Regions from separate parts of the Marinobacter sp. E2 genome, predicted to be linked through region 4. Evidence: predicted binding sites of a transcription regulator. Region 4 holds the regulator's gene; each other region holds the start of a gene.
The links. The regulator FliA, encoded in region 4, starts transcription of late flagellar genes. The targets are predictions, from matches to a motif close to CTAAAGTTTNNNNNNNNNNNGCCGNTAA.
Positions count from the first base shown of each region.

Region 1: a site for FliA is predicted at 5,892-5,919, ahead of AC0J1C_RS06425 (flagellar protein MotY). Genes of this name have one in related genera too.
Region 2: a site for FliA is predicted at 4,991-5,018, ahead of AC0J1C_RS01110 (methyl-accepting chemotaxis protein). Genes of this name have one in related genera too.
Region 3: a site for FliA is predicted at 1,738-1,765, ahead of flgM (flagellar biosynthesis anti-sigma factor FlgM). Genes of this name have one in related genera too.

Region 1 is NZ_CM146911.1:1,415,787-1,423,105, forward strand. It holds gene AC0J1C_RS06400 (insulinase family protein) at 1-1,248, opposite strand, end outside; gene AC0J1C_RS06405 (hypothetical protein) at 1,313-1,612, opposite strand; gene AC0J1C_RS06410 (SDR family oxidoreductase) at 2,005-3,990, shown strand; gene rnt (ribonuclease T) at 4,040-4,696, opposite strand; gene pyrC (dihydroorotase) at 4,744-5,775, opposite strand; gene AC0J1C_RS06425 (flagellar protein MotY) at 5,963-6,880, shown strand; gene AC0J1C_RS06430 (histone deacetylase family protein) at 6,886-7,319, opposite strand, start outside.
Region 2 is NZ_CM146911.1:255,444-262,762, forward strand. It holds gene AC0J1C_RS01095 (methyl-accepting chemotaxis protein) at 1-1,013, shown strand, start outside; gene AC0J1C_RS01100 (sodium-dependent transporter) at 1,196-2,593, shown strand; gene AC0J1C_RS01105 (hypothetical protein) at 2,675-3,268, opposite strand; gene AC0J1C_RS01110 (methyl-accepting chemotaxis protein) at 3,355-4,929, opposite strand; gene AC0J1C_RS01115 (methyl-accepting chemotaxis protein) at 5,142-6,161, opposite strand; gene AC0J1C_RS01120 (hypothetical protein) at 6,619-6,945, shown strand; gene AC0J1C_RS01125 (CBS domain-containing protein) at 7,017-7,319, shown strand, end outside.
Region 3 is NZ_CM146911.1:1,771,249-1,778,567, forward strand. It holds gene AC0J1C_RS08070 (pilus assembly protein PilB) at 120-851, shown strand; gene AC0J1C_RS08075 (flagella synthesis protein FlgN) at 871-1,341, opposite strand; gene flgM (flagellar biosynthesis anti-sigma factor FlgM) at 1,349-1,675, opposite strand; gene flgA (flagellar basal body P-ring formation chaperone FlgA) at 1,831-2,532, opposite strand; gene AC0J1C_RS08090 (chemotaxis protein CheV) at 2,717-3,646, shown strand; gene AC0J1C_RS08095 (CheR family methyltransferase) at 3,683-4,510, shown strand; gene AC0J1C_RS08100 (MFS transporter) at 4,514-5,701, shown strand; gene AC0J1C_RS08105 (flavin reductase family protein) at 5,713-6,330, shown strand; gene AC0J1C_RS08110 (LysR family transcriptional regulator) at 6,351-7,253, shown strand.
Region 4 is NZ_CM146911.1:2,489,274-2,496,592, reverse strand. It holds gene flhF (flagellar biosynthesis protein FlhF) at 1-111, shown strand, start outside; gene AC0J1C_RS11360 (MinD/ParA family protein) at 194-1,006, shown strand; gene AC0J1C_RS11355 (RNA polymerase sigma factor FliA) at 1,036-1,779, shown strand; gene cheY (chemotaxis response regulator CheY) at 1,941-2,324, shown strand; gene AC0J1C_RS11345 (protein phosphatase CheZ) at 2,345-3,130, shown strand; gene AC0J1C_RS11340 (chemotaxis protein CheA) at 3,147-5,285, shown strand; gene AC0J1C_RS11335 (chemotaxis response regulator protein-glutamate methylesterase) at 5,342-6,502, shown strand; gene AC0J1C_RS11330 (flagellar motor protein) at 6,502-7,242, shown strand; gene motD (flagellar motor protein MotD) at 7,261-7,319, shown strand, end outside.

The sequences.
Region 1 (7,319 bases), 1.1 Mb from region 4:
TGGCGGGTATTCCTGCAGGTAGCTGGACAGGCGAGTCACTTCGCTGATCGGGTTGCCCTGTTCCCGAAAGCGGAAGTCGATGCGGGCCAGGTTCTGCATTTCCCGGAAACGCTGCTCGCTGATGCCTTTGGTCCGGATCTTTTCAATGTAATCGAACACCAGGGGCAGAATGGCGTCCTGGCGTTCAAGGCCTTCAGGCGTCAGGGCGATGTTGATTTCGAGGGTGGCGTTCTCGCCGGTGTCCATGCCCAGGCCCGCGGACAGGCTGTCGGCAAGGCCGGCGCGCTTGAGTACATCGAACAGGCTACCCGGTCCCTCGTGCCCCAGCAGATTGGCTATGTAACTGGCGGGCTTGGTCCGGTACTTGTCCTGCTGGGACGGAATCGGGAAGGTCAGGGTCAGGCTGCGCACATCCTTCAGCGCTTCTACCGTCACCTTTGCGGGCAGGTCTTCGCTTTGATACAGAGCCGGGCGGTGCCGTTTGGCCTCCAGGTTGCGGTTTTCGATGGCGTCAAAGCGACTCCGAACCATGGCCTCCAGCTGATCCAGCGATTGCGGGCCATACACGGCCAGGGTCATCAGGTTGGAGGAATAGTGCTGCTTCCAGAACTCGATCAGGTCCGGGCGCAGCGGGTTCTCCTCGGTGTTTTCAAGCGTGCTGAGGTTGCCCACCGCGAACTGGTTGAAGGCGTGGTCGGGATTGCTGACGGCTTTCTTTACCGAGTAGAAGCGTCGGCCATCGTCCTTCTGCTTCGAGCTGAATTCCGAGTGCACTGCATTGCGTTCCCGGTCCACCAGTTCTGCAGTGAACAGCGGCGCGGCGAACTGCTGGGCAAAGCGATCCAGGGCGGGCTCCAGAAACTCGGCCTGGATGTCAAAGAAATAATTGGTGTCCTGGAAGGCCGTGAAGGCGTTGTGCTGTCCCCCGTGGCTCTTGATGAACTGCTGGTACTCGCCCGGGTCCGGGTATTTTTCGGTGCCCAGGAACAGCATGTGTTCGAGAAAATGGGAGAGCCCCTCCCGGTCCCTGGGGTCGTCACCGCTGCCTACGGCCACATTCATTGAGGCCGCTGCCTTGTCGGCGTCACTGTCCGACACCAGGATCACCCGCAGTTCATTATCCAGTTCAATAAACCGGTACTGGTTGTCGTCGTTTGGACTCTTCTCCGGCACCGTGGCCGCCAGGGCGGAACCGCCGGCGAACAGGAAAAGGAGCAGGGTTGCCAGGCGTATTGCCGGCTGCAGCATGGTCACTCTGGAAGCGTTGCGGTTGCTCATAGGCTCTCTTGGGTCCTCGGAAACGGTTTGACGATCAGTGCATCAGCGCGTTACGGGTGCTTTCCGGCTGCTGGTCAAGGGTTTTACGGGCGAGGTCGGCGGCTTTCTCACCATCCAGTTGGCCGGAGGCAATGCGTTCCAGCACCGTTGCCATGATGGCCACCGATTGCCGATAGTCTGAAAACTCCGCCTGGAAGGCCTGATCGATGGCCTCGTAAACCGCCTGAATCTTCTCTTCACGGCTCCCCGCGTTCTCCGCGGTGTCGTTGATTGCCCGCAGGCAGGCTCTGGCGATGGAAATGTAACGTTCGGCGTTGGGGTTGTCTTTTTGCATGGCTGGTCGTCCGGAATCTGTTCAGGGGTCGAAAAAGAGAGAGGCCCAAAGGCCTGATTAGTTCCCGATTATGTCATTGCTGGCGGGGTGTTTCATTGCCTTGTGGTAATTGTTTGCCGGGGCAGGCACGGGTGGATTCCTGTGCTAGTCTCAAACACATTGTGTCGGCGAACCGGACAGGCGCTCCGAGTGCGCATGTACGGGATTTAGAGTAACAGCTCTAATAAAAACAAAGGCTTACAGAGTAAAAACTCTAAAAAAGTTCGGTACATGAGGGTTGCAATTAAGTACAATGCCGGCGTTTCCGGATCGATATACGACTTTAGTCGTAGCGAAACGAACGATCCGGCATGGATAGACAACAACTGAGCAACAGGCAGGGTGGAAGATCGATGAATTATTTCCTGACGGGTGGCACCGGATTTATTGGCCGGTTTCTGGTAGAAAAACTGCTCGCGCGGGGCGGCACGGTTTACGTGCTGGTGCGTGAACAGTCGCAAGAAAAGCTGGACAAGCTGCGGGAGCGCTGGGGCGCAGATGACACTCAGGTAAAAGCCGTGATTGGCGATCTTACCAGCAAAAACCTGGGTATCGACGCCAAGACTCTCAAGTCGCTCAAGGGAAACATCGACCACTTTTTCCACCTGGCGGCTGTTTACGACATGGGCGCCGACGAGGAGGCTCAGCAGGCGACTAACATCGAGGGTACCCGTGCCGCAGTGAACGCCGCCGAGGCCATGGACGCCAAACACTTCCATCACGTGTCGTCCATTGCGGCAGCGGGTCTGTTCAAGGGCACTTTCCGCGAGGACATGTTTGAGGAAGCTGAGAAGCTGGACCATCCGTACCTGCGCACCAAGCACGAATCCGAGAAGGTCGTGCGCCAGGAGTGTAAGGTGCCGTTCCGCATCTACCGTCCGGGTATGGTTATCGGCCACTCCGCCACCGGTGAAATGGACAAGGTGGACGGCCCCTATTACTTCTTCAAGATGATCCAGAAAATTCGCCACGCCCTGCCGCAGTGGGTGCCTACCGTTGGTATTGAGGGTGGCAGGCTGAACATTGTGCCGGTGGACTTCGTGGTTAACGCCATGGACCACATTGCCCATCTGGAAGGTGAGGACGGCAAGTGCTTCCACCTGGTGGATTCCGATCCCTACAAGGTTGGCGAGATCCTCAATATCTTCAGCGAGGCCGGCCATGCCCCCAAGATGGGCATGCGCATCGATTCCCGCATGTTCGGCTTCATTCCGCCGTTTATCCGCCAGAGCCTGAAGAACCTGCCGCCGGTAAAACGGTTGACCGCCGCAGTACTGGATGACATGGGCATTCCGCCCTCCGTGATGTCGTTCATCAACTATCCGACCCGTTTCGACGCCCGTGAAACCGAGCGGGTGCTGAAGGACACCGGCATTGAAGTGCCTCGCCTGCCGGATTATGCACCGGTAATTTGGGATTACTGGGAGCGGAATCTGGATCCCGACCTGTTCAAGGACCGGACCCTCAAGGGCACCGTGGAAGGCCGCGTGTGTGTGGTTACCGGTGCGACTTCGGGCATCGGCCTGGCGACCGCCCAGAAGCTTGCTGACGCTGGTGCGATCCTGGTGATTGGTGCCCGTAAGCTTGAGCGTCTGAAGGAAGTCACCGCTGAGCTGGAATCCCGTGGCGCGAGTGTGCATGCCTATCCCTGCGACTTTTCGGACATGGACGCCTGCGACGAGTTCGTGAAGACGGTGCTGGACAATCACGGCCATGTGGATGTGCTGGTGAACAACGCCGGCCGTTCCATTCGCCGTTCCCTGGATCTGTCCTTCGACCGATTCCACGATTTCGAGCGCACCATGCAGCTGAACTACTTTGGCTCTGTACGCCTGATCATGGGCTTTGCGCCCAAGATGCTGGAGCGTCGTCGTGGCCACGTTGTGAACATCTCGTCCATCGGCGTGCTGACCAATGCGCCCCGCTTCTCGGCCTATGTGGCCTCCAAGTCGGCGCTGGACGCATTCAGTCGCTGTGCCGCGGCCGAGTGGTCGGATCGCAACGTGACCTTCACCACCATCAACATGCCGCTGGTGCGTACGCCGATGATCGCGCCCACCAAGATCTACGATTCGGTGCCGACCCTGACACCGGACGAGGCGGCGGGCATGGTGGCCGATGCCATCGTCTACCGTCCCAAGCGGATTGCCACGCGGCTGGGCATCTTTGCCCAGGTGCTGCACGCCCTGGCTCCGAAAATGGGCGAGATCGTCATGAACACCGGTTACCGGATGTTCCCGGATTCTCCGGCCGCGGCCGGCAGCAAGTCCGGCGAAAAGCCGAAGGTATCCACCGAACAGGTGGCCTTCGCGGCGATTATGCGCGGTATCTACTGGTAAGTTTCGGCAGCCACAAAAAAACCCGCTTCGGCGGGTTTTTTTGTGGCCGTTATTCGGGGTCTGCCGGCACCGGCGGGGGCGGGAAGCCGCCCAGTTCACGCCAGCGGTTTACGATCCCACAGAACAGATCGGCAGTTTTCTCGGCATCGTAGGCCGCAGAGTGCGCTTCCTTGTTGCTGAACGGGATGCCGGCCAGCTTGCAGGCCTGGGCCAGCACGGTGTGCCCGTAGGCGAGGCCTGCCAGGGTGGCGGTGTCGAAGGTGGAAAAGGGGTGGAACGGATTTCGGCGGATGTCTGAACGCAGGGCCGCGGCAAAGATGAAGTTGTGGTCGAAGGTGGCATTGTGGCCGACCAGCACGGCCCGTTTGCAGTCGTGGGCCTTCACCGCTTTGCGAATGGGGCTGAAAATTTCACTCAGGCCCTCCCGTTCCGGCACTGCCTCCCGCTCGGGATTCCACGGATCAATGCCGGTGAAGTCCAGGGCCGACTGCTCGAGATTGGCCCCTTCGAACGGGTCGATTTGCTGGACGTGGGTCTCGGCGCGGGTCAGCCAGCCATCCTCGTCCATGGTCAGGATAACGGCCGCCACTTCCAGCAGGGCATCCCGCTCCGGGTTGAAGCCGGCGGTCTCAACATCGACAACCACGGGCAGAAACCCGCGGAACCGGCGGGACATGGGGTGGGGTGGTTTGTTCTCGTCAGTCACTCAAGCTCCGGTCTTGGCCGTGTGAGAAGGAATTCGATCAGTCAGGTTTACGCCTGCCGCCAGTTAACGGTTTCACCCGCCTTCAGGGGCACGATGGTGCCGTCGGCCAACGGTAGCTCCGCCGGCATGGTCCAGGGCTCGCGCACCAGGGTAATGGTATCGGTATTACGCGGCAGGCCGTAGAAATCGGCGCCGTTAAAGCTGGCAAAGGCTTCCAGTTTGTCGAGAATGCCCAGTTCCTCGAAAATGTCGGCATACAGGCCGATGGCGCCGTAGGCCGAGTAACAGCCGGCGCAACCGCAGGCGGTTTCCTTGCGGCTTTTCGAGTGTGGCGCGGAATCGGTGCCCAGGAAGAACCGCGAATCGCCGCTGGCCACGGCATCGCGCAGGGCCTGCTGGTGGCGATTGCGTTTGAGGATCGGCAAGCAATACAGGTGTGGCCGAATGCCACCCACCAGCATATGGTTGCGGTTGTACATCAGGTGCTGGGGAGTGAGGGTGGCGCCGAGGTTGCCGCCGCTGTGCTGTTGGACAAACTCCGCGGAATCCGCCGTGGTGATGTGCTCCAGGACCACCCGGAGGTTAGGGAAGGCCTCCAGAACCGGAGCCAGGACCCGATCCAGGAACACTTTCTCGCGATCGAAGATGTCGATGTCGCCGTCGGTAACTTCACCGTGCACCAGCAGCAGCATGCCGCAGTCGGCCATGGCGTCCAGCACGGGATAGATGTTCCGGATGTCCTTGACGCCCGAGGCGGAGTTGGTGGTGGCGCCGGCCGGATAAAGCTTGGCGGCTACAACACCGGCGGCCTTGGCCTCCCGAATGATCTCGGGGGTGGTGCTTTCAGTGAGATACAAGGTCATCAGCGGCTCGAAGCCGGAGCCTTTGGCGGCAGCCAGAATCCGGTCCCGGTAGGCGCCGGCGTCGGCGGCCGTGGTCACCGGTGGCACCAGGTTGGGCATGATGATGGCTCGACGGAAACAGGCGGCGGTTGCTGGAACCACGTCGTTCAGGATGTCGCCGTCCCGGACGTGCAGGTGCCAGTCGTCCGGGCGCGTGATGGTGAGCTGTTCAGTCATGATGGTTTTCCGCGGTGCCTTGGGCAAGAGGTACTCCGGAGCATCGGCAGGTCCGGAGGCCGAAAAATTTGGCGGATTATACCAGATCGGGCCGACGAATGTTTTCTGGTTAAGCCCTAAAGCCACCGGCGAACCGGCCGTTAACACGGGTATACCGATTTGGATTCAAGCAGCCATGGCAATGCCGATGAGATCCCCTAACCTGAAGCGATCATTGATGCTGGCGGCCAGCGTGGCGGCCGGTGCGCTGGCCCCGGTGGCGGTGCAGGCTACCAGCTATGGCGCCGGCATCGAGAACAGCCAGTGGTATCTGTCTGAGTCTGTGTTCGAGTGCCGCCTTGTGCACGAAGTGCCCGGCTACGGACGTGCGGTGTTCAACCACCGTGCCGGCGAGGATCTGTCGTTTTTTCTGGAGGCGAGCACGCCCCTGATGCGGCCGGGACGGGGTGATCTGGTGGTTGAGGCGCCGGTATGGAGACCGGGAATCGCTCCCAGACCCGTGGCCAGCGTCAATGTCGCGGAGGGCAACAGACAGGTCTCGCTGGGAACCCGTCAGGCCCACGTTCTGGCGCACAGCCTGCTGGATGGCATGCGACCCACGATTACCCGCGAGGCCTGGTTTGACGACCGACCGGTGCGGGTGCAGGTGTCCAACATCAACTTTGCAGGCGAGTTCGAGCGCTATCAGCGCTGCACTTCGAACCTGCTGCCGGTGAACTTTGATCAGATCCAGCGTTCCAGGATTCCGTTTGCCAGCGGCAGCACAAGCCTGTCAGACGCCGACCGCAAACTTCTGGATAACATTGTGTCCTACGTGATGGCGGACTCAACGGTGGAGCGCATCTTCGTGGATGGCCACAGCGACAGTATCGGAAGCCGGATCGACAACCGGGCACTCTCGGAGGAGCGGGCCAATGTGGTGGCCGACTACCTCAAGGCCAGCGGCATCGATGAGAACATGATTACCGTCCGGGCCCACGGTGACCAGTACCCGGCATCCAATCGTCCGGCGGATAACCGGCGCACCAACATCCGCTTGCAGAGGGCCGGGGATCGCCCGGAACTGCAGCAGGCGACAGGCTATGGCGGCGAACCGACCGGGTGAGGGCGTCAGTACACCGAGTCGAGCACTTCCAGGTGGGCGTTGACACTCTCGGCCAGGGCGCGCAGGTGATATCCGCCCTCCAGGGTTGAGATAATCCGGTCGTTGCTGTGCTCGTGCGCCACGCCCACGATCAGTTCCGTCAACCAGCGATAGTCGTCGGTTTCCATATTCAGTTCTGCCATGGGGTCCAGCCTGTGTGCATCGAAGCCCGCGGAAATCAGAATCAGCTGTGGTTTGAAGTCATTGAGCCTCTCCATCCAGCCATCCTGAACACGTTGACGGTATTCCTCCGACGAACAATCCGCGGCAATTGGGATGTTCACGATGTTGCCCGCCTGTCTGTGCACGTGGGAGTGTGGGTAGAACGGATGCTGGAAGCTTGAACACATCAGAATGCGTTCGTCGCCGCCCACAATGTCGACGGTGCCGTTGCCCTGGT
Region 2 (7,319 bases), 1.6 Mb from region 4:
GCCTGGTGCTCCGCTCCGTCCGGGCCCGTCTCGGCGGGTTGCTGGCGCTGTGCCCCGATGCCTTCCGGGATCCGATCGTTGCCCGTACCTACAGTGATGAAAGCGGGGCCTTCTCCGAAGTGGCCATGGCCCTGCTCAGCGAGCAGGCGAGAATTCGCACCGCTCTGGCACGGATCGAGGACCAGGCAGAGCTGCTGTATGAGCAGGCCCGGGCTTCCTATGACTACATCAACGAGGGTGCCTCTGCCATTGCCCGTCAGAGGGCTGAGACCGACCAGACGGCGTCCGCCATCAATGAGATGACCGCCTCGATCCAGGAAGTGACTGAATCGGTGACCGCCAATGCCCGGGAGGCGGAAGAGGCCAACCGGCTGGCGGGCGTGGGCAGCGACCGCAGCGCCGAGGCACTGGTCGCGATTGAACAGCTGGTGACCCGTGTTAACGGCATCGGCACTACCATTGGCAAACTGGGCGAGTCCACCAACAGCATCGGGGAGGCGGCCAATCTCATTTCGGAGATTGCCGAACAGACCAATCTGCTGGCATTGAACGCCGCCATCGAAGCGGCCCGGGCCGGCGAGCAGGGCCGGGGCTTTGCGGTGGTGGCTGATGAGGTGCGCTCCCTGGCCCGCCGTACCCGGGAGTCCACGGTTCGGATCCAGGACGTAATCGACGATTTCCGCAAGCAGGTGGATTCTGCCGTTCAGGCAACCCGCGATGGCGAAGCGGTTGCCGGCCAGGGTCTGGACAAGGTGCGTGAGGCAGAAAATTCCCTGCGGGACATCGTGACCTCCATCCAGACCATTTCCGACAGCTTCATCAGCATGTCGGCGGCGTTCGAGGAGCAGAGCCAGGTGTCTGACGAGATCAATCGGCAGATCACCAACATCGCCGAGCTGGCGGACCACAGCGACAGCCAGGCAGACTCGGCGAAGCAGAGCAGTGATCGCCTCAGCACCATGTCACGCGGCCTGAAGGATCTCGTCTCCAGGTTTATCAGCAAAAACGGCTAGTTAGCCACACACTATCGATTACTTGCCCGATAACCCCGCCAGTGGCTCAGCTGCCGGCGGGGCAGTCGCACTGGCATCAGCCCGCCACTGCTGGCAGAATCCCGCCCCAATCGCCACGGCAGGTCCGTGGCGCTCGCTTTTTGTGAATGTCCATTCCTCAGCCAAAAGCACAGGAACACAACATGACTCAGTCCAACTCGGTTTCGGGTAACGGAAACGGGGCCGCTCGCGGTCTCTGGTCTTCCAGATTGGCGTTTATTCTGGCGGCCACCGGTTCGGCCGTCGGTCTCGGTAACATCTGGAAATTTCCCTATGTAACCGGTGAGAACGGCGGTGGCGCCTTTGTTTTGGTTTACCTGCTGTGTATCGCGGTGATCGGTATTCCCATCATGATGGCAGAGGTATTCATTGGTCGGAACGGCCGCCACAACCCCATTACCAGCATGCGCCTGGTGGCCGAGCGCAACCTGAGTGCGCCCGCCTGGCGAGTATCCGCGATTATCGGCATGATTGCGGCCTTCGTGATTCTGTCGTTCTATTCTGTGATTGGTGGCTGGGCTGCCTCTTACGTCGGGCACGCCGCCATGGGCGATTTTACTGGCGGTACCGCCGACTCCATTGGCGAGCTGTTCGGTGGTCTGCTGGCCAGTCCGGGCCAGCTGTTGCTGTGGCACACCGTGTTCATGGCACTGGTGATTCTGGTCGTTTCCCGTGGTCTGAAAGGCGGTCTTGAGCGGGCAGTCACCATCCTGATGCCGGCCCTGTTTATTCTCCTGCTGGTGGCGGTGGGCTATGCCATGACCACCGGACACTTCGGAGAAGCGGTCAGCTTCCTGTTCACGCCCAATTTCGGGGCGCTGTCCATCAACGGTGTCCTGATTGCCCTGGGCCATGCCTTCTTCACCCTGAGCCTGGGTATGGCCATCATGATGGCCTACGGCTCCTACCTTGGGCGCGATATTTCTATTGGTCGAACTGCTGTCAGCGTGGCCATCATGGATACCGTCGTCGCCCTGCTGGCGGGTCTTGCCATCTTCCCGGTGGTGTTCGCCAACGGCCTCGAAGCCGGGGCCGGCCCCGGGCTGATCTTCCAGACTCTGCCCCTGGCGTTTGGGAACATGCCGATGGGGTCGCTGTTCGGCACCCTGTTCTTTATTCTGCTGCTGTTCGCCGCCTGGACGTCGGGCATCTCCCTGCTGGAGCCGGTGGTGGAGTGGGTTGAGGAAAAAACCAGCATGGCCCGAACCGGAAGTGCTGTCCTTGTGGGCGTGCTGTGCTGGGCCCTGGGCATTGCCTCAATCCTGTCGCTGAACCTCTGGTCAGACATCGCTCCGCTGGCCATGTTCGAACGCTTCGAGGGCAAGACCATCTTCGATCTGCTCGATTTCTTCACGGCCAACGTCCTGCTGCCGCTGTCCGGACTGCTGACCGCGGTCTTTGTGGGCTGGTTTGTGGCGAAGGAGTCTCTGAAAACCGATCTCGCCTTACAGGGCGGCGCCTTTACCCTGTGGTATAACCTGATCCGGTTTGTCACGCCTATTGCCGTGGCCATCGTATTTGTCTACAACCTGATGGCATAGCCACGGATATTGCCAGAAGGCGTGTATGAAAAAGCCCGGCAAGGTGACTTGCCGGGCTTTGTGTTTTTCAGGGAGCAGGTGTTATTCCTCGCCTAACTGCCTGAGTGCTTCCAGATGGGGGCGTACAGCCTCAATATCGGCTTCCGGTGCGTTGCTGGCGCTCTGCATCGCGCCCATGGCACCTTCCATCATGGCGCGCATCTGGGCTTTCTGTTCCGCGGTCATATGCGGGCTGTTCTCCATCTCCGCCATGGCCGCCTCCATCTCTCTCCTGGCGGTCGGGTTCTGCTCTGCCATTTCGATGGCCATCCAGGCCTGGAATACCCGGTCACCCGTGCTACCCCATTCCTCCAGGTTGTCGAAGCCGTGGTCCTGCACCACATCTTCCAGGCGGTCGTAGGCTTCGTGACCCTTCATCTGTTCTACAGACTCGGACACGATCCGGGAGAAGTCGGGCATGGTGCCGTCGCTCTGGTTTTCCATCTGACGGTCCAGCTCCTCGAATTCCGGCGCCAGCCTTTCTGCAGCCCTGACGCTGTCAATAAACGAGGCGACTCGCTGGTCGGAGAGGGTGTCGGCCTGGCTTAGCGCCGGCAGCAGCGGGAGCAGGAACAGCAGGGTCGAGACAACGAAACTCTTGAACAACGGAGCTGATTTTGATTGCAGGTGACGCATCGGCTGATCTCCTTGTGTGGACTTCCGGTTCCTTTGTCCGGAAGTCCCACGAGATTAGCGTTGCACCGTGACCTTGGCAATCAACTTCAGACGCGGAAGCGGGCGATCTGGTTGCTGAGTCCCTCGGCCAGCCTGGCCAGTTCATCACTGGCGGCCGATACCTGCTCGGTGGAGGCGGCGGACTGATCACCCACATCACGAATCTGGGTGATGTTCTGGTTGATGTCCTCGGCCACGGAGCTCTGCTGCTCTGCCGCCGTGGCGATCTGGCTGTTGTACTGCCGGATTTCCTCAACCGCTTCGGCCATTTCCCGAATGGTATTGCCGGCCAGCTCCGCTCGCTCAAGCGTCTGCTGGGACAGCTTGTTACCGGTTTCCATGCTGTTGACCGAGGTCTCGGCACTGCTCACCAGATTGCTGATCAGGGTGTCGATTTCCGTCGCGGAGCTCTGGGTGCGCTGGGCCAGTGAACGCACCTCGTCTGCCACCACGGCAAAGCCGCGCCCTTGCTCGCCGGCCCGTGCCGCTTCGATGGCGGCGTTCAAGGCCAGCAGATTGGTCTGCTCGGCTACCGACTTGATGACGTCCAGAACAGTGCCGATGTTCTGGGTTTCAGCTTGCAGGCTGTTCAGCTGCTTCATCACGTTGCTGCTCTGTTTGTTGAGCTCGGTGACGAATTCCAGGGTTTCCTTCACCGCCTTCTCGCCGCTGCCGGATTTCTCACTGGCATGATTGGCGGCCTGGAACGCCGCCTCGGCACTTTTCGCCACGTCATTCACGGTGGCCACCATCTCGTTCATGGCCGTGGCCACCTGGTCGGTCTGGGTCTGCTGCTCCGCCACACCTTTGCTGGTCTGGTTGGTCACGGTGGACAGTTCCTCGGATGAGGAGGCAATGCTGCTGGCACCGGTGTCGATTTCGCGGATCAGCTCCCGCAGGCTGGTCACCATGGTCCCGAAGGCCGAAAGCAGCTGACCGAACTCGTCGCCTCGATTGCTGCGGACTTCAACCGTGAGATCACCGGAGGCAACCTTGTTGGCGATTTCCACCGATTCGGTTACCGGTTTCAGGATGGCACGGGTCATGGACCAGGCAATGAAAATCGCCAGCAGTACCGCGATGGCTGTGATCACGATCAGGGTGGTGACGGCCGTCTGGTACTGCTCTTCCATCCGCTCAACCTGGATCCTGCGTAGCTCATTGGCAATCTCGACGATCTCGATGGCAGTGGTCCGGATGTCGTTCTCAATCCGGCTCAACTGATCGGGCTGGCCATCCATGGAAGCCACCAGGCGGTCCAGAAGCGAATTGAACTTCCGCACGCCGGCAACTATACGGTCAATGCGCTCATCGTCTGCCGGTACCACAAGAACGTCTTTCAGGGGCGCCGCAATGTCGCTGGCTTTCTGCGCCAGTTCCTTGGACTGGCTGATTTTCTCGGGCTGTTTACGAAGCAGAAACAGAATCTCCTCGATCCGGGCGTTAAGGAGATTGGCCTCAACCCTGCTCGCTGCGGCAACAATCAGCGAGCGCTCGTTATACTGGCTCAGGGTTTGAATGCTGAGCGCGGCGATCACGAGGGCGAGTACAACCAGCGCGGCAAAGCCTCCGGCCAACTTCTTGCCGACGGAAATATTGTTCATGGTGTTGGCTAACGACATGTTGGTTTCCTTGAAAAGGAATCTATTGGATGCGCCGGAATCGGCACTTTTTATGAATCTTTTATCGGCTGCGTTTGATCAGGCTTGAGTAGGAAATGAAGAATAGATTGGGCCGGATTGCAAATTTCGGTGTCAGGGTGGGTGCGCATGGTAGCATCGGTATTCTTTCGTGATGGCGGGAGCGGATGGCCGAGGAGGGGCCAGAGCGATGATCAGTTAGGCGTTTCTTCTGGTCCGGAGAGATGCGGCGCTGGCGGCGCCGATGGTGTGGACGCCTCGACCGGTTCGGCGTTGCCGGCTTCCTCGGCGTTGCGGGCCACGTCCTGGATGGTGGCGGTCATCTGGTTCATGGCGGTGGCCACCTGGTCGGTCTGGTCCCGCTGTTGGGTTGCGCCGGCGCTGCTTTGCTCGGTGACGGCCGACAGCTCCTCGGCAGAGCTGGCAACCTGGGCAATGCCGTCGGTGACCTCACGCACCATATGCCGGAGGTTTTCGGTCATTACCTGCATGGCCTCCATCAGACGGCCCAGATCGTCCTTGCGGTTGGCGTGCAGGTTCTGGGTCAGGTCGCCGTCGGCAACCCGGGCGGCATGCTCCGAGAGCTGATCCAGCGGGCGGACAATGGAGCGGGTGATCAGCAGTGCCGAGGCACTCCCCACAATCACGGCAATGATCCCGGTCACCAGCAGAATCAGCGTGGTTGTGTCCCGGGTCTGCTCCGTCTGGGCGCGCCCCAAGGCCAGGGCGGCATCGGCCTGAGCACGGGCGTCCCGCGCCAGTTCAATCACCCTGGCCTCGTCCTGCGCCATTGTCGTGGTGGTGCTCTCCCGTGACGAAGCATCCACGGGGTCGGCCTGCTGTGACACCATTCGTTCGAACGCTTCGCGATACTCGGTCAGATCCTTGGCGATGATTGCCATGGCCTCTTTTTCTTCCGGTGTTTGAAGAACACCACGCTCGTATTCGGCAAGCTCGATGGCCTCCTCGATGGTGCTCAGGGTGCTTTCCGCGTACCTGGGATCGTTACGGAGAAAGAAGTTCTTCTCGTTCAGCCGGGCCTGGTCAACCAGATTGTTGAGCCTGGAGACCGCGCGGGTCTGATCATTTTTCTCGAAAAGCTCATTCACAGCTGAGTAGGAAATAATGGAACTGGTGATTAACAGGAGAAGAATAAGTGCGAAGGCGGATAAAAGTTTGGTTTTAACCGATGCGTTTAACAGGAACTGCGTCATGCTCTCTACCGTCCGGTTTTTTAGTTATTTAGAACCACTGGCGAATGGTCTGCGGGGCGTTATTTTTTCAGCGCTACTCAAGGACGGTAGAGGGCGTATTTAGATGTGTCTAATCGGTTGAATTTAAAGGTGGTGCGATTTTTTCTTTGGTTGCACTTATTTGCATGCCAGTGTGTTTTTCGGGCACATAAAAGAGTGCCTTTTAAACTTGCTCTTATTACTTTTATGGGTCGTTCATTGTTGTAAACGCTAATAAGCCAATAAGCAAAAGTGGTGTGCCAGGATTCTTTTGTTGCCTGCTCGTAAACGGCCATGGGGTTGGGCCAGTAATGGTGGGTGCCGGTCCGTCTTAGGGCGGACTTACTCCGATTTAATCTCTTCCTGACCTTGCATTGGCCTGGAAACCCTATATGTTGATAGGTGACAAGTCGTTTGGAAACTAACCGCAGATTTTCCTATGCCGAGCTGGTTCATCAACGGTCGCACCCTCAAGATCAGTCTCCTGGTGATGCTGTTCTCGGGCTTGCTCGTGGTGTTTTTGAGCAGCCCTTCACACGCGGCCCTCGATCCACAGCTTGATGAACATCACTCGCCAGTTCTGGTGTTTGTTGGCGAATCCGGTGATTCGTCTTCGCCTGATACGCCGGCTTCGGCCTCGTCGCTTCTGCGCTTTCCCGCGGGTGAGTTCCGGGCGTTCTATTCCTCGAGCCTGGGTTTTATCCAGCCACCGCTGAGGTTACTGAGCTACCCGCTGCTGCCCCAGGCACCGCCCCACCTCGTCTGATTCCGACATTACCGGATTGCTCTGCGCGTTCGCAGAGGATCCCACCCACATTCAGAATCACGAGGTTTTCCATGAACACTGCATTCAACGCATTGCCTGTGCAGGAACTGGCCCGCACGGGCGCCCTTCCGACTGCCAAACCCCTGTCACAGATTGGCAGCGAGGATTCCGCCGTCCATTTGCTCAATGATTTTGCCGAGCAGAAACGCTCTGTGCTCAACTCCGATATGTCCGTCTCCGAGGCCAGGCTCTGGCTGAAGCTCGCCGACACTTCCTTCAAGATTGTCGAAAACCAGGCCGGTGACTGCCTTGGGATTCTTGCCATTGAAGATGTCAGCGGCGAAAAGCCCATGAGCCTTGCGCACCGGCAGGGA
Region 3 (7,319 bases), 720 kb from region 4:
GGTGGAAAAACAGCGACTGGATCAACGCAGATTGCCGGACAATCGACTAACCTTCTTGACGACTCAGGATACTGTTTGCCGAGCCGGGCAGTACGGCTTTCGACATAAGGAGAAGGTGGGTGAATATCCGTCAGGGATTTGAGGAAAAGTCGCGTCTTGGTCGGTTGCTCGTCAACCGCGGCTATCTGTCAGAGAGCCAGCTCGACCGGGGCCTGATTCTCCAGCGGGAAACCGGTCAGCGCCTGGGCGAGGTGCTGATTCAGGCTGGCTGGATCAGCGAGAAGGAGCTGCATCGGGTCCTCAAACATCAGTCCAGATACCGAAACGCCGCGGCGCTGGTGACCATGGTGGCCCTGCCGTTCCAGCCTCTGGTCAGCTTTGCCTCCAGCAACACCGCGTCTTCCCAGGCAACGGCCGAGGCAGGTCAACTCTATGAGAAGGGTGGCCTTTCACCGCTTTCCGAGGCAGAGCTGGCGTCTGTTGCCGGTCAGGGCGATTCGGCACTGTTTGAACGTATTGCGACGGTGTCGGCCATGGCCGCTCAGCCGGAAGACCCGGAGAGCAGACCGGACGCGATCGAGGGGCTGAAGCTCGCCGCTAATGTGTTTGTGCCCGTTCTGAATTTTCTGGAATCGGATCTGACGGTGTCTGGTGTGCACTATCGAGAGGGGGAGCCACGCTTTCGAGTCCGGGAAGATGGCGGCGTTGTCCTTGCGCTGCCTGAGCGAATCGAGCAGATACGCATGGACAACATTCGGGTTGCCGGTGGCCGCGGCGCGTCCATGGGGAACGTGAGCATTCACGACATCCGTTTTCACCCGGATTCGAGGATGACCCTCTACACGCGCTAGCGCCCAGCCAGCGCAGGGCTCAGGCGCTGGCGAGCACGGTGGAGCTTGAAACCGAAGTCTGCTCGCCCCTGGCACCGTAAAGTTTCTGCTGGCCCGTGGCGCCGCGGAAAATGTCTGTCAGGCGTGAAAGCCGCTTTTGCAGGTGGCTGATAACCCGACCGTTGGTCTGGTTCAGCGCCTGGCAGGTTTTCAGCTTGCGGTCGGCCTGTTGCCAGAGCTCCGTCACCTCAATCAGCCCTGCACTGCGAATGAACCGGGAAGGCTCACCGTTGTCAGGTCGATAGCCCATCTGGACCAGAGTGCGGATTTTCTGTTTCGCTCGTTCGCGGATAGCACCCAGCAGGCGGTTCTTTTCCTGCGTCAGGGCTTCCAGTTGGCGGAGATCGGACTTACCAAGGAGGGTCTTTTCCTTACCCAGGAGATCGGCCAGTTCGTCGAGCTGGCTGATATCCTGGGCGAGGAGGGTTTTCAGGTCATCAATTGCGGCCATGATTTACTCATCCGAAAATGCTTTCATCCATCTCAAGCATTTTCTGGGCCAGCTTCTCCGCATCGACCTTATAGGTGCCGTTTTCCAGGGCGGTGCGGATCTGTTCGATGCGATCGTCGTCCATTTCCGGGTAATCGCCCAGCTTCTGTTCCAGCTGTTTCAGGTTCTTGGCCTGGTTGCTCAGGCTGACGCTGTCGCCCCGGGCGCCCTGCGCCTGGGATTTCGCCTGTTCCGGCGCTGCGGGCTGGGTATTCTGGTTGCCCGCGCTCTTGTCGGCCGTGGTTCTCTGGGTGTTGACCTGGCCGGGGCCAATTCCATTAAAGTCAACTGACATATTCGTACCTGCTTGCCTGGTGAGCCCTTGTTTACAGGGCATTAACTCGAGTTTGTATCTGCATATCGGCTGTGGCGCCGAATTCTTTAACCCTTTTTTGACAGATTTTACGGGGCAGAGCCTTGCCGCCTCGGCAATCGCTTGCCGGTGCCGGATTACATGGGAATCTCGACCTGGCCCGGGCCCACCACATTGGCTTTGATGGTGCGGGAAGACCTCAGGTTTTCAACCAGGACCTGCTCGCCGATGCTGGCACTGGCCAGTGCCTTGCCTCGGGAGCGCACGGAGAAGTTGCCGCTTCGGGCAGTGATAATAACATGGTCACCCCGGGCAACGGCATCCGGAGCCGAGAGAATGTCCGGGGTAATCAGCGAGCCGGCATTGACCGAGCGCCGGACCTCCATGCCGACCGCCTGGCCAGGGTCGGTGATGACACCACGCCGGGAGGCATTTACCTCTACAGAATGGCTCAGCAGAAGCGCCTCGGTGATGCGCTCGCCTCGGGTCAGCGGGCGGGCTGCCACCAGAGCCGGCCCCTTTATGGAGAGTGATGCAGTCACGAACATCCGCCAGGGACGTTCGCCTTCACAGGAGACCAGCAGCGAGGGGCTGGTTGTTTTCCAGGGATCTCCACTGAACTGCACCTCCAGTGGCGAGACGCACTCGGCCAGCGCCAGCCGGCTGTCAATGGCGCCGGGCTCGAAGGTCACTTTATAACCCTGGCTGGCCTGTTCTGTCGCAAAGTCCTGGAGGAATGCCACCGCCGCCTTCCGGATCTGCTTGGCCGTGGTTTCGGCAAGCAGCGGTCCACTCGCGATGGACATTACCAGGATCAGGGCCAAATTGGTGATGCGCATACGTATCAGTTTGTCCTATGCTGTTGGTATCAGTGTGGATCTGCCGAATGCATTAATGATTCGGGACGTTCAGCCGTTAACCGGGCTGATCGACAGTGGCGCGACAGATTTCCGTCTTTCCACGCTTACACGAGTAACCAGCAAGATACATGCCGCCAGTAATCGGCAAGCCAGGAGAAACCAAATGGCAGGGGTATTGGACAGTGTTAACCAGCGTACGCAACTGGTAGGGCAGAACCGTCTTGAGCTGCTTCTTTTCCGGCTTCGGGGGCGCCAGATTTACGGCATCAATGTCTTCAAGGTGAAAGAAGTGCTTCAGTGCCCCCGGCTGTCCTCCATCCCCAACAGCCGTCAGGTGGTTCGGGGAGTCGCGCACATACGCGGCGAAACCATTCCGATCATCGATCTGAGCATGGCCATCCGGCTGCCGGGCATTCCGCAGGAAGAGCTTGCCAGCAGCTTTGTGATCATTACCGAGTACAACCGCAAGACCCAGGGCTTCCTGGTGACCGGTGTCGATCGGATCATGAACATGAACTGGGAAGAGATTCTCCCGCCCCCGAAGGGCGCCGGTAAGGATGTTTACCTTACCGCTGTCACCAGGATTGATGATAAGCTGGTCGAAATCATAGATGTAGAGAAGATTCTTGCAGAAGTTTCTCCGCTTGGAGAGGACGTTACCGAAGCGGTGCTGAGCAAGAGTGCCGAGCGGGTTCCCGGGCATCTGCCTGTGCTTGTCGTTGATGACTCCGCAGTGGCTCGCCGCCAGATCGAGCGATGCCTCACGGCCATCGGTATGGAGGTGGTCACCAAGAACGACGGCAAACAGGCCTACGAGTACCTCAAGGAGATCACGGCGGACGGCTCCCGGGTCAAAGATCATTTCTCCTTGATCATCTCTGACGTTGAAATGCCGGAGATGGACGGTTACACGCTGGTCACCAAGGTAAAAAGTGATCCCGCGATGGGAGACATATTCGTAATGCTCCACACCTCGCTCAGCGGCGTGTTCAATCAGGCCATGGTCAAGAAAGTCGGGGCAGACGACTTCATGGCGAAGTTCAGTCCGGACGAACTCGCAGAGCGGGTGATGGAAATCATCGACCAGGGTTGATGGGCCGCCGATCGATTCATTCAGAACAGAGACCCAATGAAAGCGGATATAACCCCACAGGAATATGAAGCCTTCAAGTCGTTCCTGCAGGATGCCTGTGGCATTTTGCTGGGAGACAATAAACAGTATCTGGTGAAAAGCCGGCTGCGCCGGATCCTGGAGGAAAACAGTCTCAATTCTCTGGGTGAGCTGCTCGAGCGACTGCGCCGACCCGGGCGGGGCAGTCTGCGCGAGGTGGTTATCGACGCCATGACCACCAATGAAACCCTCTGGTTCCGGGATAGCCATCCATTCCGTATTCTGCAGGAGAAACTGCTCCCCGAGTTTGCGGAAAGCAAGGGCAGCCAGCCGCTCCGGATCTGGTCGGCCGCCTGTTCCACGGGTCAGGAGCCTTATTCCATCGCGATGATCGTGGAAGAATTTCGCCGCCTCCGGCCGGGTAAACTGCGGGACGTGAAAATCACCGCAACGGATATCTCCAAGAGCGTCCTCGAGGTTGCCCGCAAGGGCGAATACGAGATGATCGCCATCGGTCGCGGCCTCTCGCCGGATCGCCAGAAGCAGTTCTTCACCCCCTCTCTCAATGGCGGCTGGCAGATCAAGCCTCAGATCAAGACCATGGTGGAGTTCAAGGAGCTGAATCTGCTTGAACGCTACATGCTGGGCAAGTTCGACATTGTGATGTGTCGTAACGTGCTGATCTATTTTTCCGCGGACCTCAAAAAAGACATCCTTACCCGGATTCACGCCACCCTGAACCCCGGGGGTTATCTTGTGCTGGGGGCATCCGAGTCACTGAACGGGCTGCCGCATCTCTACGAAATGGTGCAGTGTCACCCGGGCATCATCTACAGGAAAAAGTAATCCATGCCCCTGAATGTCTGGGTTCTGGTTGCCGCGCAGGCGCTGGCCATGTGCACGGCGCCTTTCATAGTGTTTATCGGCAGTATCCAGGGGCGCCTGCTCGCTCCGGCGCCCGAGTGGGCCACGCTTCCGGTGGGCCTGGTGGTCGTAGGTACCGTGCTGGCCATCAAGCCCGCTACCTGGCTGATGGAGCGGGTAGGGCGCAAACGGGTCATGCTGCTCGGAGCTACCATGGGCATCGTGGCTGGCCTCGTTGGCGCCACGGCGTCCTGGGCGGGGTCTTTCCTGTTGCTGTGCCTGGCGTCGGTGATTGGCGGTACGGGCCTGGCCGTGGTTCACCAATACCGGTTTGCCGCCATGGAGTCCGTTCCGTCGGAACTGGCAGGCTCGGCGGCCGCCCGGGTGCTTCTGGGCGGACTGGTGGCGGCCTGGCTCGGGCCCGAGGTTGCGGGTATTGGCAGTGGGGCTGGCGAGGCCCATCCCTTCCTTTCAAGTTGGGCGGCTCTGGCCGTCGTCCAGGCCCTGGCCCTGGTGATCCTTGGCGCCGGTTACCGGGCTAAAGGGGAGCTGGTTCGAGAGTCTCAGCCCGGCGGTGGCCGACCGTTACGGCAGATCATTGCAAACCCCCTGGTGTTGGCAGCCATCAGCGCCGCGGCTATTGGTTACGCGGTCATGAGCTTTGTGATGACCGCGACGCCACTGAGCATGACCGGGATTGCCGGGCACGACCTCGACGACGCCAAGCGCGTTATCCAGCTCCACATCATGGCCATGTACCTGCCGTCACTGATCAGTGGCTGGCTGACACGGGTGCTGGGTATTCCTCTGATGATGGCCCTGGGCCTGCTGGCCTATCTCGGTTGCGTTGGCCTGGCGGCCAGCGGTATCAGCTTCCACCATTACCTGTCGGCGCTGCTGTTACTGGGCATTGGCTGGAATTTCCTTTTTGTTGGTGGCACCACCTTGCTGCCCCGTGGATACCAGGACGCCGAGCGCTTCCGGGTGCAGGGCCTGAACGACATCATGGTGTTCGGTTCCCAGGCCACGGCCGCACTTTCCGCCGGGGCCATTCTGAGTTGGCTGGGTTGGGGTGGTCTGGTGATGGTTGCCGTGCCGTTCCTTGTTCTTCACGGGCTGCTTATGGCTCTCTGGCTTTTGCGGGAGCGTTCCACAGCGGCCGCAACAGACTGAAGGTATGACAGATGCTGATCGATTTTGACGGACTGGATCCGACAGAGGCTTATCATATTCTCACCCAGACGGTTATTCCGAGACCGGTCGCCTGGGTCCTGAGCGAGAATCCCGACGGCGACTTCAACCTGGCGCCGTTTTCCTTTTTTACGCCCATCACCAGTAACCCGCCCCTCCTGATGATTTCGGTGGGTAGAAAGCCTGCCGAGGGCGTTGCGAAAGATACTCGCGTCAATATCGAGGCCAGAAAGCATTTTGTGGTCCACATCGCCAACCGGGACCTGGCGCCGGCCGTCACGGAATCCTCCCGTCCCTTGCCCCACGGAGAATCTGAACTGGATCATCTGGGCCTGGAACTGGCACCCCTCGAGGGCTCGCCTTTGCCCCGTGTGAAGGATTGCCACGTGGCGCTGGCGTGCGAGCTCTACGACATCAAGGAAATCGGCGCCGCGCCGCAATCCCTCATTTTCGGCAGGGTAACGGCGGCCTGGGTGGCCGACAGCGTTGCCCGGTACGACGAAAAGAATCGGCTGAGTTTTGATGGCGCGGCCATAGACCCCATTGGTCGACTTGGCGGCAGCGAATACGTCACGTTTGGTGAGGTATTCAAGATTCCCCGTCCCACCTGAGCCGGGCAGAGGAAACCGCTATGGAGCAGCTGAACCTCCGTCATCTTTATTACTTCTGGGTGATCAGCCGTGAGGGCTCGATTGCCCGCGCCAGCGAGGTCCTTGAACTGGCGCCCCAGACTCTCAGCGGTCAGCTGGCCACGTTCGAGGCATCGGTGGGTGGGCGACTGTTCATCCGGGAGCGTCGTAAGCTGATTCTGACCGACCTGGGGCGAATGATCCTTAGCTATGCCGACGAGATTTTTGAGCTGACCGGTGAACTTTCCGAAACGCTCCGTCTTGATCCTTCCGAGCGCCCCCTCACACTCCGGGCCGGTGTTTCCGCCTCCATTCATAAACTCATCGCCTATTACTTGCTGCAGCCCGCCATGGCCGGCGACCGCCAGATACAGTTGGAATGCCAGACCGGGCGGACCGAAGACATGATCCTGAGCTTGAAGCGCAAAGAGCTCGATGTGGTCCTGACCGACCGGATGCCCCGCCTCCAGGAAGAAGGCAATCTGACCGTTCATCCGCTGGCGGGATCAACCATGAGCCTCTTTGCTGCGCCGGAACTGGCCCGGGGACTGCGCAAGGGCTTTCCGGCATCCCTCAACGGCCAGCCGTTGCTGGCCAATGCCACCGATGCCCCGTATTTCGAGCGGCTGATGAACTGGTTCTCGCTGAAAGGCGTTCGCATGCGACTGGTGGCCCGAGTGGACGACAGTGCGTTGATCAAGGTATTCGGCAGTCAGGGATACGGCGTATTTGCGGCGCCGACGGCCATTCGAGACGAGGTTTGCCGGCAGTACGAGGTTGAGCAGATTGCGTCGGTAAACGAGGTGGTGGACGAGCTGTTCGCGATTACCCGGGGCCGGAACATTGCCCACGAGGGTGTGCGGGCCATTTGCGAGGCCCATGGCGTTGCCCAGGAGGCACATTAACGTCAAAAATTGAAAGCCTCGAAAAAAGCGAACCAATAAGATCAGAAAAGCTTATTTTATCGATCC
Region 4 (7,319 bases):
CAGAAGATTCCGGAAGATCTGCACCACGCCCAGGCCGTTCCGTTGGTGCGGCTGGCTGTCGATCGCCTGAAAGCCCTGCAGCGACAGCAGGCGGTTGCTGAGGGTGCCTGAAGAGCGAGACCCCTTATCGGATGCGTGGCAGGTGTCCGGACACACAAGACCCGGTTAAACGTGGCGAGAGACAAAAACGAGTATGAGCAAAGCACATCCGGTACAGGTGATCGCGGTTTCGGGCGGCAAAGGGGGCGTTGGCAAAAGTAACGTGTCTGTGAACCTTGGCATAGCGCTGGCCCAGAAAGGGCGCAGGGTTGTGCTCCTCGACGCCGACCTCGGCCTTGCGAATATCGACGTACTGCTCGGCATTACCGCGAACCGGAATCTCCAGGACGTGCTGGCCGGAGAGTGCGATCTCAAAGACGTGCTGGTGAATGGCCCCGGGGGTATCAAGATTGTCCCCGCCTCCTCGGGTACCCAGCGTATGACCCAGTTGAGCCCCATGGAACATGCCGGGCTTATCAATGCCTTCAGCGAGCTGGGCGACCAGATAGACGTATTGATTGTCGATACCGCCGCCGGCATTTCCGAATCGGTGGTGAGTTTTCTGCGGGCTTCCCAGGAACTGCTGCTGGTGGTGTGTGATGAGCCCACCTCCATCACTGATGCCTACGCACTGATCAAGCTGATGAACCGCGACTACGGCACCAACCGCTTCCGTATTCTTGCCAACCAGGTGCGTAACGAGCAGGAAGGTCGCCACCTGTTCGAAAAACTGACCCGTGTTACCGAGCGCTTCCTTGATGTAGCGCTACAATATGTGGGATTAGTGCCCTACGATGAAGCTGTGAAAAAAGCGGTTCAGCGACAGCGAGCGGTACTGGATGCCTACCCCCGGGCCAAGGCGTCCCTGGCCATCAAGGCACTGGCGGAAAAAGTGGATAACTGGCCGCTGCCGTCGTCGCCCCGGGGACATCTGGAATTTTTTGTGGAGCGGCTCGTCGAAGTCTGAATCGGATCCTGTCAAACAACACCGGATACATGGCATTGGCGAACAATCTCGGTATCTACAACCAGTCTGGCACCCAGAGGCCCTCCCGGCTTGTGGAACAGCATGCGCCCCTGGTGAAGAAAATCGCCCTGCACCTGATGGCGCGGCTGCCGGCTTCTGTACAACTGGAAGACCTGATGCAGGCCGGCATGATCGGGCTCCTGGAGGCTGCCCAGCGATACAGCTCCACCCGCGGCGCCACCTTTGAGACCTACGCCGGCATCCGGATCCGGGGTGCCATGGTGGATGAGATCCGCAAGGGCGACTGGGTACCACGCTCTGTGCACCGGAACGCCCGCCGAATCTCCCAGGCCATCAAGGCCGTTGAAGACCGTCTTGGTCGTGAGGCGACCGACCTTGAAGTCGCCGATGAGCTGGGCATGGGCCTGGCCGAATACCATTCATACCTTTCCGACGCCAACAGTGGCCGACTTTTTAGTCTCGATGAGCTCAATGAATCCGGAGAGCTGCCGATAGAAGAGACAGAGACCCAGGACAATCCCCTGGAAGGGCTGTCATCGGATGCCTTCCGACGCAGCCTGGCCGAGGCGATTGAGGATCTGCCGGAGCGCGAGAAGCTGGTGCTGAGCCTGTACTACCAGGAGGAACTGAACCTCAAGGAGATCGGTGCGGTGCTTGGCGTCAGTGAGAGCCGGGTCAGCCAGATTCACAGTCAGGCGGCATTGCGACTGAGAAGCCGGTTGTCGGACTGGCACCAGGGTGCCGGTCGCTGAAGAGCGCGCTGTGTGTCCGCACTCAGGCAGACTGTAGCTTTTGGTAACCGACGCTTTACAACCGTGGTAAAGGCCTGACAATAAGCGGTTAAAACAGCGGCCTGCTAGACTTCGAGCAGATAGGTCAAACGAATTCCGGGTGTTACTAACTGGAGGTCCCATTGGACAAGAACATGAAAATCCTCATTGTGGACGATTTTTCCACAATGCGACGGATCATCAAGAACCTGCTGCGTGATCTCGGCTTCACCAACACCGATGAAGCGGACGACGGCAACACCGCGCTGCCGATGCTCAGAAGCGGCAAATACGATTTTCTGGTGACTGACTGGAACATGCCCGGCATGTCCGGTTTTGATCTCCTGAAGGCGGTCAGGGCCGACGAGAATCTCAAGACCCTGCCGGTGCTGATGGTTACCGCAGAAGCCAAGCGTGACCAGATTGTCGCCGCTGCCCAGGCGGGTGTGAACGGGTATGTTGTCAAGCCGTTCACCGCCGCAGTGCTCAAGGAAAAGATTGAGAAAATCTTTGAAAGAATCCAGTAACCAGAGGTCGGATGGCTCTCATGAGCGATAGCAAACAGAACCATCGGGGCCTGGAACCGGAGGTAACGGAAAAACTCGAGCGGCAGGCCGCCGAGCTGGCGGAGAGCGTCAGCGCTGGCGATTATGCCAAGGCCATGACCCTGATCAATGAACTCAGCGAGGTTCGCGATCAGAGTCTGTATCGGGAGGTGGGCCGGCTGACCAGAAGCCTGCACGAAGCCATCCGGAACTTCCAGATAGATCCCCGAAATGCCGAACAGCAGGAGGCCCTGTCCAAAATGACAGATGCTTCCGACCGGCTTGAGTACGTGGTGCAGATGACCGGTGAAGCGGCCAACCGAACCATGGACCTGGTGGAAGAGACCATGCCGGTGGCCAATGCCCTGCGGGACGAAGCCTCGTCGCTTCGCGATGAATGGCAGCGCCTTCGTCGTCGCGAGATGCAGCCAGCGGAATTCCGGGAGCTGTACGGACGGATCGACCGATTTTTCGTCAGCATGGCGACAGACGCCGACACCATGTACAACAACCTGTCTGAAATTCTTCTGGCCCAGGACTTCCAGGATCTGACAGGGCAGGTGATCCAGAAGGTCACCGCTCTGGTCAAGGAAGTGGAAGAGCAGATGCTTAGCCTGGTGGTCATGGCCAGCCATGTGGATCAACTGACAGGCACTGTCCACCAGCTTGAAGAGCGGCACGAATCCGCGGAACAGGGTGTCGGGCCGCAGATCAAGGCCCACGAGCGGGAAGATGTAGTTTCGGGACAGGACGACGTAGACGACCTGTTGTCCAGTCTCGGTTTCTGATTAAAGAGGATAACGCATGGCGTTCGATGCTGATGAAGAGATTTTGCAGGACTTCCTCGTGGAGGCCGGCGAAATACTCGAGAAGCTGTCAGAGCAGTTGGTAGACCTTGAGCGACATCCGGATGACAGTGATCTGCTCAACGCCATCTTTCGTGGCTTTCACACTGTAAAGGGCGGCGCCGGCTTCCTACAGCTTGAGGCGCTGGTGAACTGCTGCCATTCGGCGGAGAACGTGTTCGATATCCTGCGCAACCACAAGCGTAAGGTGGATTCTGAGCTCATGGATGTGGTTCTGGAAGCTCTGGACCATGTGAACGCCATGTTCGAGCAGGTGCGCAACCACGAAGAGCTCACCCCAGCCCCGGACGAGCTGATTGCGCGCCTCGACGCGTTTGCGCAGCCGGAATCCGAGGACGCTGCCGCCCCGGCGCAGCCCGCCGAGCCGACAGAGACCGCGGAAGCGGCCGAAGAGGGCGGGGACATCACCGACGATGAATTCGAGCAGCTGCTGGATGCGCTGGCCGATGAGCCGAATGCCTCGACACCCGAAAAATCAGCGTCGGAAGCCAAGAGCAGCGACGCGTCCGGTGATGACGACATCACCGACGACGAATTTGAGGCGCTGCTGGATCAGCTCCATGGCAAGGGGCAGTTTGCCGGTGCGCCAGCAGCCGATGAGCCGTCCTCATCCGGCAAGGATGAAACGGGCAGCGCCGGGGGGCAGGCTGCCGACAAGTCGTCGGCGGGAGCTGGCGACGACCTGATTACCGACGACGAGTTCGAAAAACTGCTGGACGACCTTCACGGCAAAGGCGGTGGCCCCACGGCCGGTAAGACCGACGGCCCAGCGAAGCCTGAGAAGCCCCAGGCAGCGGATCCCAATTCCACGAAACCCAAGACTGCCAAACCCGCCGAGCCCACAAAGCCCGACGAAAGACCGGCAGCCAGGGGCGGCGCTGCACCCGCCATGCCGTCGCGGGACAACGCCCCTGCGGCGGAGACCACCGTTCGGGTAGACACCAAGCGCCTGGACGACATCATGAACATGGTCGGCGAGCTGGTACTGGTGCGCAACCGTCTCCAGCGCCTGGGCGCGGAAAGCGAAGACGAACACATGCACAAGGCGGTTTCCAACCTTGATGTGGTAACCACCGATCTGCAGTCGGCAGTGATGCAGACGCGCATGCAGCCGATCAAGAAAGTGTTTGGCCGGTTCCCACGAGTAGTACGTGACCTGGCCCGGAGCCTCAAGAAAGAGGTCAATCTGGTCATGCACGGTGAGGAGACCGACCTGGACAAGAACCTGGTTGAGGCCCTGTCTGATCCTCTGGTGCATCTGGTTCGCAATTCCGTCGATCACGGTATTGAGTCGCCGGAGGTGCGGGAGAAGGCCGGCAAGCCCCGCCAGGGCACGGTCACCCTGTCAGCGGAGCAGGAAGGCGACCATATCCTGCTTTCCATTGAGGATGACGGTGCTGGCATGGATCCGGAGGTCCTGCGTCGCAAGGCCGTGGAGAAGGGCATCTACGACCAGGACGCGGCAGACCGGCTTACCAGGACCGAATGCTACAATCTGATCTTTGCCGCCGGCTTCTCCACCAAGGAGCAGATCTCCGACGTGTCCGGCCGTGGGGTCGGCATGGACGTGGTGAAGACCAAGATCGGCCAGCTCAACGGACAGTTGAACGTTGAGTCCGAGCTGGGCAAGGGCTCGCGAATTGTCATCAAGGTGCCGCTGACCCTGGCGATCATGCCAACCCTGATGATAATGCTCGGCGACCAGTCGTTTGCCCTGCCGCTGGTGAACGTGGTGGAAATTTTCCATCTGGATCTGACCAAGACCAACATTGTTGATGGTCGCGAGTGCATCGTGGTTCGGGAACGGGTGTTCCCGCTGTTCCATATCAAGCGCTGGCTGGTTCGGGACGGCTCTTCCCAGGAGGTGCCGGAGAACGCCCATGTGGTGATTGTTGCCATGGGAACCAAGCAGGTGGGCTTTGTGGTTGACCAGTTGGTCGGACAGGAAGAGGTGGTAATCAAACCGCTGGGCCGCGCCCTCCAGGGAACCCCCGGCATGGCCGGTGCGACCATCACGGGCGATGGCCGGATTGCACTGATTATTGATGTTCCAAGCCTGTTGCAGCATTACGGCTGAGCTGAACCGCGCAGGTGATACCGGGCAGATAGCGAAGGATTGGGTAGGAGAATTGGATGACAGTTTCTGTCCTGGTCGTTGATGATTCAGGTTTTTTTCGAAAACGGCTGACGGAGATCCTGACCAGTTCCGGCCAGATCAAGGTGGTGGGTGCCGCCACTAACGGGCGCGAGGGTGTGGAGCTTGCAGAAAAGCTGCGTCCGGACGTGATCACCATGGACTACGAGATGCCGGTAATGGACGGCATCACCGCCGTGCGGGAGATCATGCGCAAGCGCCCGACACCGGTACTCATGTTCTCGTCCCTTACCTACGAGGGAGCACGGGTCACCCTGGACGCGCTCGAGGCGGGAGCAGTGGACTTCCTGCCCAAGAATTTCGAAGAGATTGCGCGCGACAACAGCCAGTTACAGAAAATCCTCATCGACCGGATTCTGGACGTGGCTCGCAGCCGGCCCGGTAACAAGGCGGCGCCAGCCGCTCCCGGGCCGTCGGCGCCGTCAGGCCGGGAGCCATCTCCGGCGTTGCGGTCCCGAACGGCGTCGGTGGAACGGCCTCGTTCCTCACTGCGGGAACGGCCCGCCACCCCGGCACCGGTCGGCGACGCAGAGACTGGCCGGCGCCCGGTCCGGCGTGGCCCCGCCAGGCATTACGCCGTGGTGGGTATTGGCACCTCCACTGGTGGACCGGTGGCCCTGCAGAGGGTGCTGACGGCTCTGCCGGCCTCGTTTCCGGCGCCCCTGGTGCTGGTTCAGCATATGCCGGCCAGCTTTACCCCCGCCTTTGCCGAACGGCTGAACAAGTTGTGTCAGATTGAAGTGCGGCAGGCCGAAGATGGCGATGTGCTCCGGCCCGGACTTGCATTGCTGGCGCCGGGCGGCAAGCAGATGATGATCGAGAACCGGAGCGGCCAGGCCAGGGTTCGCATACTGCCCGGGGACGAGCGCCTCAATTACAAACCTTGCGTGGATGTCACTTTCGGTTCGCTGGCTCGCAGCTTTCCCGGCAAGACCCTTGGTGTGATCCTTACCGGCATGGGCTCGGATGGCAAGGAAGGTTGCCGGCTGATGAAACAGAGCGGATCAGACGTCTGGTCCCAGGATGAGAAATCCTCGGTCATTTACGGCATGCCCATGGCCGTTGCCAAGGCGGGTCTGACCGACGAAGTGCTGTCACTGGATGACATCGGCCCCCGGTTGATCGAGGGCGTTAGCTGATGGATATCCTCTCCCTGCTCGGGGTTGTTCTCGGTTTTGCCGCGATCCTCGGTGGCAATCTGCTTGAGGGCGGTGCCCTCGCGTCGCTGTTCAATGCCCCGGCGGCGATCATAGTGATCGGTGGCACCCTCGCGGCAACCATCCTGCAGACGTCCTGGCCCATGCTCAAGCGGGCCTTCAGTCAGGTCCGCTGGGTGTTCGTGCCGCCGTTCATCAGCCTGGAGGACGGCATTGGCAAGGTGATCGACTGGAGTGTGAAAGCGCGAAAGCAGGGGCTTCTGGGGCTTGAAGGGCTGGCGGAGCGGGAGCCGGAAACTTTCGCCCGCAAGGGATTGCAACTGCTGGTGGATGGTGCCGAACCGGAAACCATTCGCAGCATCATGGAAGTGGATCTGGAATCCCGGGAACAGCGGGATCTGGAATCGGCCAGAGTGTTTGAGGCCATGGGGGGCTATTCGCCCACCATCGGTATCATCGGTGCGGTCATGGGTCTGATTCAGGTGATGACCAATCTGGAAGATCCTCAGTCCCTGGGCAGCGGTATTGCCACTGCTTTTGTGGCCACCATTTACGGTGTTGCCCTGGCCAACCTGCTGTTCTTCCCTGTGGCCAACAAGATGCGGGGCATTGTGCGCGAGCGCACCCGCTACGAAGACATGATGATTGACGGCATTATTGCCATCGCCGAAGGCGAAAACCCGAAATCCATCGAATTGCGGCTGCGGGGCTTCCTGCAGTGACCGCACGCAGGCCAACTTATGAGGCGCCGTAGGCAAGCCCAGGACGATCTGCACAACAAAGAGCGCTGGCTGATTTC